3 regions of the Leuconostoc sp. S50 genome follow, and region 3 is predicted to be linked to each of the others. Evidence: riboswitches for the same ligand, from Rfam matches in the RefSeq annotation. Region 3 holds a riboswitch; each other region holds the start of a gene.

The links. A riboswitch is a leader RNA that binds a small molecule or an ion and turns the genes downstream of it on or off. The one in region 3 is predicted to bind lysine.
Region 1: linked by a shared signal. The riboswitch ahead of IAE53_RS03880 (amino acid permease) and the one ahead of lysA (diaminopimelate decarboxylase) in region 3 are both predicted to bind lysine.
Region 2: linked by a shared signal. The riboswitch ahead of alr (alanine racemase) and the one ahead of lysA (diaminopimelate decarboxylase) in region 3 are both predicted to bind lysine.

Annotation. Positions count from the first base shown of each region.
Region 1 is NZ_JACVUE010000003.1:4,809-7,999, forward strand. Features, by position in the region: partial or broken gene IAE53_RS03875 (KxYKxGKxW signal peptide domain-containing protein) at 1-364, opposite strand, end outside; gene IAE53_RS03880 (amino acid permease) at 595-2,037, opposite strand; lysine riboswitch at 2,114-2,281, opposite strand; gene IAE53_RS03885 (phospholipid phosphatase) at 2,301-2,975, opposite strand; gene IAE53_RS03890 (sulfite exporter TauE/SafE family protein) at 3,135-3,191, shown strand, end outside.
Region 2 is NZ_JACVUE010000003.1:95,320-98,510, forward strand. Features, by position in the region: gene alr (alanine racemase) at 1-1,091, opposite strand, end outside; lysine riboswitch at 1,201-1,368, opposite strand; gene IAE53_RS04345 (serine hydrolase) at 1,484-2,305, shown strand; gene IAE53_RS04350 (NAD(P)H-hydrate epimerase) at 2,364-3,047, shown strand; gene rlmH (23S rRNA (pseudouridine(1915)-N(3))-methyltransferase RlmH) at 3,096-3,191, opposite strand, start outside.
Region 3 is NZ_JACVUE010000001.1:337,565-340,755, reverse strand. Features, by position in the region: gene lysA (diaminopimelate decarboxylase) at 1-1,089, opposite strand, end outside; lysine riboswitch at 1,174-1,341, opposite strand; gene IAE53_RS01580 (hypothetical protein) at 1,449-1,793, opposite strand; gene IAE53_RS01575 (nicotinate phosphoribosyltransferase) at 1,809-3,191, opposite strand; gene IAE53_RS01570 (XRE family transcriptional regulator) at 3,184-3,191, opposite strand, start outside.

The DNA of each region.
Region 1 (3,191 bases), on a different contig from region 3:
TATCTGTGGCAACTGAATCAAGCGTTGGGTAGGCACTGCTCCCCAAAGAACCAGTGGCGTAAGAATCACTGGCTGAATTAGCTGATACTTGTGCATTGGCTGAAGACACTGCTTCACTGGTTGTATTAGAAAGTGTGTTGTCAGCGGCACTTGCTGGATTAGCTGCTGCTGAAGCCGCCATTGCGGTACTACCAGTCGTTGTGTCCGCACTAACTTTATCAGTGTCATCAATGAGAGCCATCCCCGTCAAAACCATCAACGTTGACAATCCAGCTGTAATCCATTGCCGACCAGACTTATACATTTTATAACGTTTTACTTCATTAGTTTGTCGACTGCTGCGACTATCATATTTTGCGCTCATAATCAACTTCCTTTTCGTTTAGTCAATTTTCTACTCTAAATATATCACTACTAATACCATTAATGATATTTTATGCCTATATATAAACACATATTTTACATATTATTCATATATTATACATACTTACAAAAAGAAAGTATATTTTCAGACTTAACTATGTCTTTTTAATGAATTTTGAGCACAAAAAAACGTTAAATGGTACCACACCAGCTAACGTTTGCAAAAAATATTTATTTTTTTGGTTGTGACAGGTCGACGTCTTTTAACTTAATCACTTTTGTTTTGTGAGAAATTTTGTACCAAATATATAGAATGGCAAATAATGGTACCGACAAGTATGTAACTGCAATCTTTTCCCAATTCAAATTAGTAAAGCTTTCTGGATCTTGACCAATAATGACCCCAATTGAGATAACCAGAGCAAACAGTGGTCCAAATGGGAACCACTTTGCCCGATACTTCAAATCTGACAGGCTTTTACCTTGCGCGACATACGCGCGGCGGAAGCGATAATGCGAAATTGCAATTCCAACCCAAGCAATAAAGCCAGTCAATCCAGAGGCATTAACGAGCCAAGTATAGGCAACCGAGCCACCTTTAGTATTAGAAATAAACGCTAATAGACCGATTGCCGTCGTCAATACCAGCGCTGCCACGGGCACGCCACGTTTTGACACTTTGCCGAAAATCTTAGGGGCTTCACCCTTACGCGCCATAGCAAACAACATACGTGAGGATGCATAAGATCCCGAATTAGCCGATGACACAATCGATGTCAAAATAACAGCATTCATTAAACTAGCAGCAAAAGCAATCCCCGCATTTTTGAAGACAATTGTAAATGGTGATACAGCAATATTTTCAGTTGATGAACTTAACAAACGTGGATCTTGGTAGTAAACCAAAGCTGAAATCACAAAAATGGCTAAAATATAAAACAATAAGATTCGCCAAAATACCTGATTGATAGCCTTAGGCACTGATTTATCAGGGTCTTGTGCCTCACCAGCCGTAATACCAATTAATTCAGTGCCTTGGAAAGAAAATCCTGCCACGACAAAGACTGACAAAATCGCTTGTGGTCCCCCAACAAAGCCATGATTGCCAACTGATAAGTTTTTCATGACATTGACGTCAGAATGAATAACACCAAAGATGGTTGCCACACCGACCACCAAAAAGACGATGATTGTAATCACTTTAATCATTGACAACCAAAACTCAGCTTCACCAAAAGCGCCAACGGAGAACAAATTAATCAAAAAGATGAATGCCAAAGCAACGGCTGAAAAAATCCAACCCGGTGTATTTGGCCACCAAAACTTGGCAACTAATCCAACAGCCACAATATCAACCGCCAGCGTGATCGCCCAATTAAACCAATAATTCCAACCCATCGCAAATCCTAATGCGGGATCAACATATTTACCTGCATAATCGGAAAATGAACCAGAGGTTGGTGCATAAGTCGCCATTTCTCCCAAACTGGTCATCAAAAAATAAACCATCACGCCAATCGCTAAATAAGCAACAATCGCGCCCATTGGACCAGCCTGTGCCACTGTAGCACCCGAAGCGACAAACAACCCTGTACCAATTGATCCGCCTAATGCAATCATCGACACATGACGTGTTTTCAGATTTCGTTTGACTTGCCCACTATCTTCAGACATAAAAATTCTCCTATTCCCAACAAAAAACCTCTTCCTGCTCACACAGAAAGAGGTTTAAAAAGTCATTTTCGTAATCACTTTTCAAAGCGCACCGTATTACTACGACAGTCTAGTAACTCTTAATTACCAGCCCAAATATCATATTGCCAGATGATATTTTCGGCAATCGCCCCTTTAACATAACATCAGTGTCTTGGCAGACTCAGTTATGCGACTCATGTTGATTGCAACCTCTTTGATATATTAGTAAAAGCATATCACAATCAAACCCGACCGTCAATTTTTAGAACATGTTGCCACTGGCGAGCACGTTTGCGGTAAATTTGTGCGCTTAATTGCCACCAAAAGTAGCCAAATAGCAAAGCGCCAATGCCGCTTGATAATAGCATATTATTGGCTTGCATCAGTGAAATCATCATGAAAAGCCAAAATGCACCAATCAACGTACTCATGATTATTTGCAGTCGCCTTGACTTCAGTAAACGCGGTAAAATCAACGCCACCACCAAGAACAAGACTTGCAACCACCATACCAACAATAAATTTGGCATCATGTCACGTAACTGTAGCCCACTATCCCAAGAGATACCAACTACAATGGCAACAATCAAACACACTAACATCCCCATTATTTGTGAAATAATGAACCACCACATTGCAATTTTGTATTGCGCCAGATAAAGAACACCAGCCATCAAAGCGATAAATGGCAAGACTAACCAATAATGCGCAAATAGATGGCCTATTGTTATCAAAGCTTGCAGAGAATGTGGCAACATATTTTGAACCACTAGCGTAGCCGCATCATCTCCAAAAGCTACCAAAACAGCATTAAACCTGACTGCAAGGCAAAAGACAATAAAAACGACACCAAAAATAATAATCAATAATTTTCGTAATTTATCAGGTTGAATTAACACAAATACACTTCCGTTCACTCGTCATGCCGAAGTAAACGCTCTCCCAATTTATTAAAATTCTACAAACACGTTTGCTTATCGTACACAATAATTGTAGCATTGTGTAGAATATAATTATTGAAAAAACAGTGAAGTGGTAGGAATTTAATCTTGGCTTTAACTTTATCCATTATCATTATGCTATTGGTTGGTGTTTTTGCCGGAACCCTTGGGGCGCTTTTGGGCCTAGGAGGT
Region 2 (3,191 bases), on a different contig from region 3:
ATCCGTTCATGGAAACCTGTGGTAATTTCCCATGGTGCTAATTTGGCATATTGCGCGACATCTTCTACCGTGTTTTCTAAATCACCGTCCACGCCGATAAATGTTACTGTTGTGCCAAGTGGATATTCATGTGGCAACCGAATCATCAATTGATCCATGGCGATTTGTCCTACAATTGGTACATATTGTCCGTCAACAATCACATTAAAACCAGTTAATGAACGCAACCAACCATCTCCATAACCAATAGGAACTGTCCCAATCCACTCGTCTTCGGAAGTAGTATAAATATGAGAGTAACTAATGCCTTCTCCAGCTGGTAATTTTTTAACAAAATTCATCTGACTACGTAATGATAATACGGGCATCAAATCATGTCCATCAGCTAACTCACCACGAGATGGTTCAATACCATAAATCACAGTGCCAACTCGAACAACTTCATGTGGTACTTCATTTGGATGATATAATGCTGCACCAGAATTCGCTACATGATAATACTCAGGTTTTGGTAAACCGTCAGTCAAAGCATGCCAACGTTTGAGCTGCTTCTCAAAATAGCGAGTGTCAGATGAATCGGATTCAGCAAAATGGGTGCACAAACCGACATATTCGAATTTATCTGCATGTGCCTGTACAAAAGCAATTGCTTCGGCCACCTCAGAACGTTCTCGAAAACCAATGCGCCCCATTCCCGTATCTAGTCCCAAAGTTACTGGCAAACGCTGTTCACCACTCAAGTGTTGTGCTGCTGTTTTCAGCCAATCTATCGAGACAACTGTCGCCATAATATGTTGCACAGCCATTAATTCGGCGTACTCTGCTGGTGAAATGCCTAGAATCAAAATAGGAACTGTCAAACGTTGGTGTCGTAGCGCTAGCGCTTCATCAATGATAGCAACAGCAAGGCCGTACACACCACCGGCCACTGCAGCTTCAGCCATTGTATGCAAACCGTGACCATAACCATTTGATTTTACAGCTAGAAAAACTTTATCAGCACCAGAAGTAGCTTTAACCACTTCAATGTTATTTTTAACTGCCGCCAAAGAAATTGTCATTTCAGTTGGTCTTGTAATTGCTTCTACCATTAGTTCCTTTAAGTGCGTCCATTAAATCAATGTCGCACACTCGCCTTTCTATATAGAAAAAATCCACAGCACACAAACTAGTAGCCATGGATTCCAATTATATTGCAATCAACCACATAGCACCCCGCTTGCGCGACAGTTCGCCAGTTATTGACTAACGACCCAGCTAACTAACCTTACAGTACTAGTGCTTCGGCTATTTCCCCTTTGACTTGCTTCCTCGTATCTGTAAATACTCCACAAGCTACTGATGTCAATAGCAACCTCTATGATTTTTAAATTGTTATTATTGTATTCTAATTTTTCTTATTTGTCAAATGACCAATTTAAGTTCCGTTTAATATTTTTGAATTATGATATACTTAGTTTAGTGCGATATTAAGGATCATTTTATGCGTAAAATACTGATTATCTTTCTAGCCAGTTCTTTCATAGTAACGACAGCAAGCGCAAGTACCATTCAAAATCCAACCATTAGTTGGAAAAAAGTCATCAAGAAAACTGACAGTGACGCAACTGTTATTGCCAGTATTCGTGATTTATCCACCGGTAAAACTTATACCTATCGCAATAGTAAAACAAAAAAAATCATGATGGCGTCAACCATTAAGGTTTCCATTTTGGAAGCACTTATGATCCAAAAACAAAATGCTGGCGAAACCTTAACTGCTGATGAAAAAGAAAATGCAACACAAATGATTACTAATTCTGACAATGATGCTGCTACGGCATTATGGACAGAAATTGGTGGTGATGATGGTCTAAATAATTTTTGGCACAGCATTGATGTTAAAATCACACAGGCCACTTATTTCGGTGAAACAATGGCCACTGCTAGCCAACAAAATAAAATACTTGATCAACTATATAACAAAAATTCATTATTAAATACAACCTCAAAATCTTATATTTTATCCTTGATGAGTAATATTTCAGATACACAAGACTGGGGTGTTAGTACCGGCGCTAAAGATGTCGCTTTAAAAAATGGTTGGATGACAGATTACAACGCCGATAACGGCACTTGGATTGTCAACTCTAGCGGTATTATTGATGACAAATACATTTTAACAATTTATACAACAGGCAATAGTGATTACCAAACCGGAGTGACATTAGTCAATAAATTAAGCAAGGCTGCAAACAAACAGCAAAATAAAAAAGCAACAACCCCTACCAGTATTTGGGACAGGATAAAAGCGTTACTAGTTTGATTAGCAACTCAATTCCTCGTATAATAGATTTAACAACTATGAAGAAATGATGGAAATTATGACACAACTTGTAACTGCAAACGAAATGCAACAAATTGATCAATACACGATTGATGTCATTGGCATGCCACAAGATGTTTTAATTGAACGTGCTGCCATTGCTGTAGTTGATGTCATTGGTGCTGGCCACTTTGATCTCAATCATGTTCTGGTATTGGCTGGGTTAGGCAATAATGGCGCTGACGGCGTTGCCATTGCGCGATTACTCTATGCACAGGGCATTAACGTTTCGCTACAATTTGTGGGCAACGTTAATCGGGCCAAAGATAGTGTCAAACGACAGCTGTCTATTATTGAGGCCTACGGTGTTGTTCGCTCTGAAAAAAGTGACTTCAACGAAGCAACGTTGATTATTGATGCTATTTTTGGTGTCGGCCTTAATAATGATTTACCAGAAGGTCTGCAAAAAATGATTAAGGCAGCCAATCATATTGAAAAACCGGTTATTGCTGTCGACGTTCCCACAGGGGTCGATGCAACTACCGGCGAGGTCAGAGGAGCAGCATTAAAAGCCCATACAACAGTTACCTTTGGTTTTAAAAAAGTCGGCCTAACAAAACGCGTAGGTGGCTACCTGTCTGGTGATACTATCGTGAAAGATGTTGGTATGCTTGTACCTGATGATTTTGAATTTAGTCTGCCAACAATGCAGGCCACAGTAACCGAGAACGCAACGATTTAAATATTACAAAAAAGCTACCTATTAGGTGGCTTTTTTTGTTATCATTTGCTATTTATGATAGGGAGACCCTTGTTGAATCATAAAAGCACGGTATACTTGTTCAACCAAAACTAAACGCATTAACTGATGTGGCAAGGTTAACAG
Region 3 (3,191 bases):
TTGTTGCCAGACTAATACATCACCAGATTCGCAATATTTACCAGCAACCCGAACGACTTCTTCAGTTTGAGCATTCGGTTGATTGGCTAATACGGCTGTGTAATTAGCTTGATATAACGCCGGTCGAATATTATCACCCATACCACCATCAACGGCCAAATAATGACGAATATCAGGAATGTCTTTTCTTGAGCCAATTGTATACAATGTTTTTCCAGCTGGTCCAACAATTGAACGTCCAGGTTCAATCCATATTTCTGGCATTTTCCAATCATATTCAGCAGCTTTTGCTTTCAATACACGGATAATAGCCTGTGCAAATTCACTTTCAGGTAACGGCTTATCCTCATCAGTATATTTAATACCAAAACCACCACCGGCGTTAATGACTTCAGGTTGCCACCCCCAAGCATTAGCCGTATCAGCAAGAAGCGCGGCGTTTTGTTCAAAACCAGTGACATCAAAAATTTGTGACCCAATATGTGCGTGCAAACCACGTAAGTTTAAATGATCATCATTGATGGCAATATCAAAAGCTTCTTTCGCCTGCCCAGATATTAAATCAAAACCAAATTTACTATCTTGCTGACCCGTACTGATAAACTCGTGTGTATGTGCTGAAATGCCAGGCGAAATTCGTAACAGAATGTCCTGTTTAATGGCATTTTTTTCAGCAATTTCAGAAAGTAATTTTAGTTCTAAAAAATTATCGACAATGATAGTTCCGACACCTTCTTTAACAGCAAATGTCAATTCGTCATAACTTTTATTATTACCATTAAAACTTAAATGCGCTGCTGGGAAGCCAGCAGCTAGCGCTGTATATAATTCACCACCAGACACCACATCTGCATGAATGCCTTCCTGAGCGACAACTTGATAGATTGCTTTTGTGGCAAATGCTTTTCCAGCATAACTAATTACAAATGGAATCTTTTCTTGTTCAAATACTTGTTTAAAAGCACGGATTGTCTGTCTGATATGACTTACATCATAAACATACAGCGGTGTGCCATACTTTTGCGCTAATTCAATGGTATCGACGTCTTCAATTGTTAAATGCTGATTCGTATTCGTTGGATAACTCATGCTTTCCCCTTATTCACAATAAAAAGCCATTAGTCTGAGCCTCACGGTTACAGTCTAACGGCTTTTTAATTTACCAATTTTGACAGTTGCCATAGCTCACCGCACGTATGCGACAGTCTAACGGTTCTTAACCCTTAGCCCAACACGTTTCATTTGTAGATAAAACGTATTTCGGCGACGTCCCCTAACCTACCATCAACCCCTACAAGAGCTCCGGCAGGCGCAATGTCAATCGCAACCTCTATGTGAAATATATAAGTATTTAGACTATTATCCCTTGAAAATTAGAAAATGTCAAGGTAATTATTTACTTGTCTTTAATCTTAACTTATAACCTTATTTTGTGAACAAGATAATGATTAAAATTCTTGATCAATAAATGTTAGCCCAAGCTCTTTACCATAGCGTCTTATTGTTGATTCTGCTAAGTTCATTTCAAAAGCTAAATCAATGTAACTAGTCATCCCCTGATTAAACAAAACTTGCATTTGCGCTTTTCTTTCATCTTTTCCGATAGCTGATTCAGTGCCTAATGCTTTAATGCCACGACCAACCATACCCGTATCCGGTTCACTAATCGGTTGATGATCACGTTTATCACGTTGACGCCATGCTTGTGCTGCGGCTTTTTCATCTAGTCGGGTGACTTTGACTGACATATCGTCATCACTTGGTTGTTTACTAAAATGATAGTTTAATCCCACTTGTTATTAGTCCTTTCAATCATGATTGTTGGCGCGAGCCAATATGTCCGCACCATTAATTGGTGATACAATCCCATTATGGTAGACTACCTCTAATAGATCTTCACCAGGTTCGTTTTGCGAAACAGTGATGATTTTATGGTCACGCTGAATGACTTTCAAACGTCCTGATTTTGATGCCTTTGAGACATCAGTTTTAGGCATTTTTTGAATGTTGAGATGATCACCGTTAGATTTCTCGGCATACGCGGCTTTAATAGCAAACCGTTCGGTATCACGTGTGAATCCTTCTTGTAGCAAGCCACCACCAGAACCAACGACCAAATTATCAGCTGACCACCCTTCTGCCATCAGCTTTTCATAAAGTGATACGATGGTATCAGCTTTCATACCGTCACCTTGGATGATACCAACATTATGTTGAATCACGCGATAGCCTTTATCGTTTGTTTCAGTACCAAAAATGTCACCCAAACACCTTAATACCTCTAAATCAATCTGTTCTGGATCACCTGAATCAGGACGCAACACTATTCTACCTGAACGTTTCATAATTCTTGATTTAATTGAATCAGAGCCAATCACATTTTTGACAAAGTTGATGGCATCATAAGAATCAATCACGATCGACAAAACAGCATCTTCTGGTGCACGATCAAGTTGCGCATTCACGTAATCGAATTCACCTTGCCCATCACCATAAGCAGTTGCGACCGAATGTTCAGTCGCCCAAACAGACAAAGCCCGACCTGCAATACCATAAACGTTCTCGAAGTATTGCGACGCCGCCAAATTATCAGATCCTTGAAAATGTAACAAATGCGCAGCACCCCCGCGTTTACCAGATTCCAAACTCGTAGCGCCTCGCAGCCCAAAATCATTCACTGCTAAAAACAAATCATCAACTGAACCAGACTGCTCAAACAATGGCCGCAAACGTTTTTTAATCACCATAGAGTTAGTGGCAATTGTCGTTGGATACCAGACATGCATTAAAATGACTTCCAAAGCATTCAACGTTGTGGCGAACCACGGTGCTGTCGTTTCAATTGTAAATAACGCATTTCCCGTTGGCACAGTCATGCCTTCAGGTAATGCCTTGATAGTAACAGGAAAGTAGCCTAAGTCACGAACTTTTTCCCAGACAGCACGATTAAAGTAAGCTGATGTTCCAAATGTTTGTAAAGACATTTTTTCAGCTTCGTCTATCATATCATCAGTAATTTTGGTATGAAAATAATCATGCAAAATCATCCCCAAACCAAACCAACTGACTTGATCAAACTGACCACCGACACGTGCTTCGCCATAGGAATATAACTTAGTAATATCATCAGGATACTGTAAATGGTGAGTTAACTTGTAAGCATCTGTCGCTATAATTAAATTTTCAGCCAT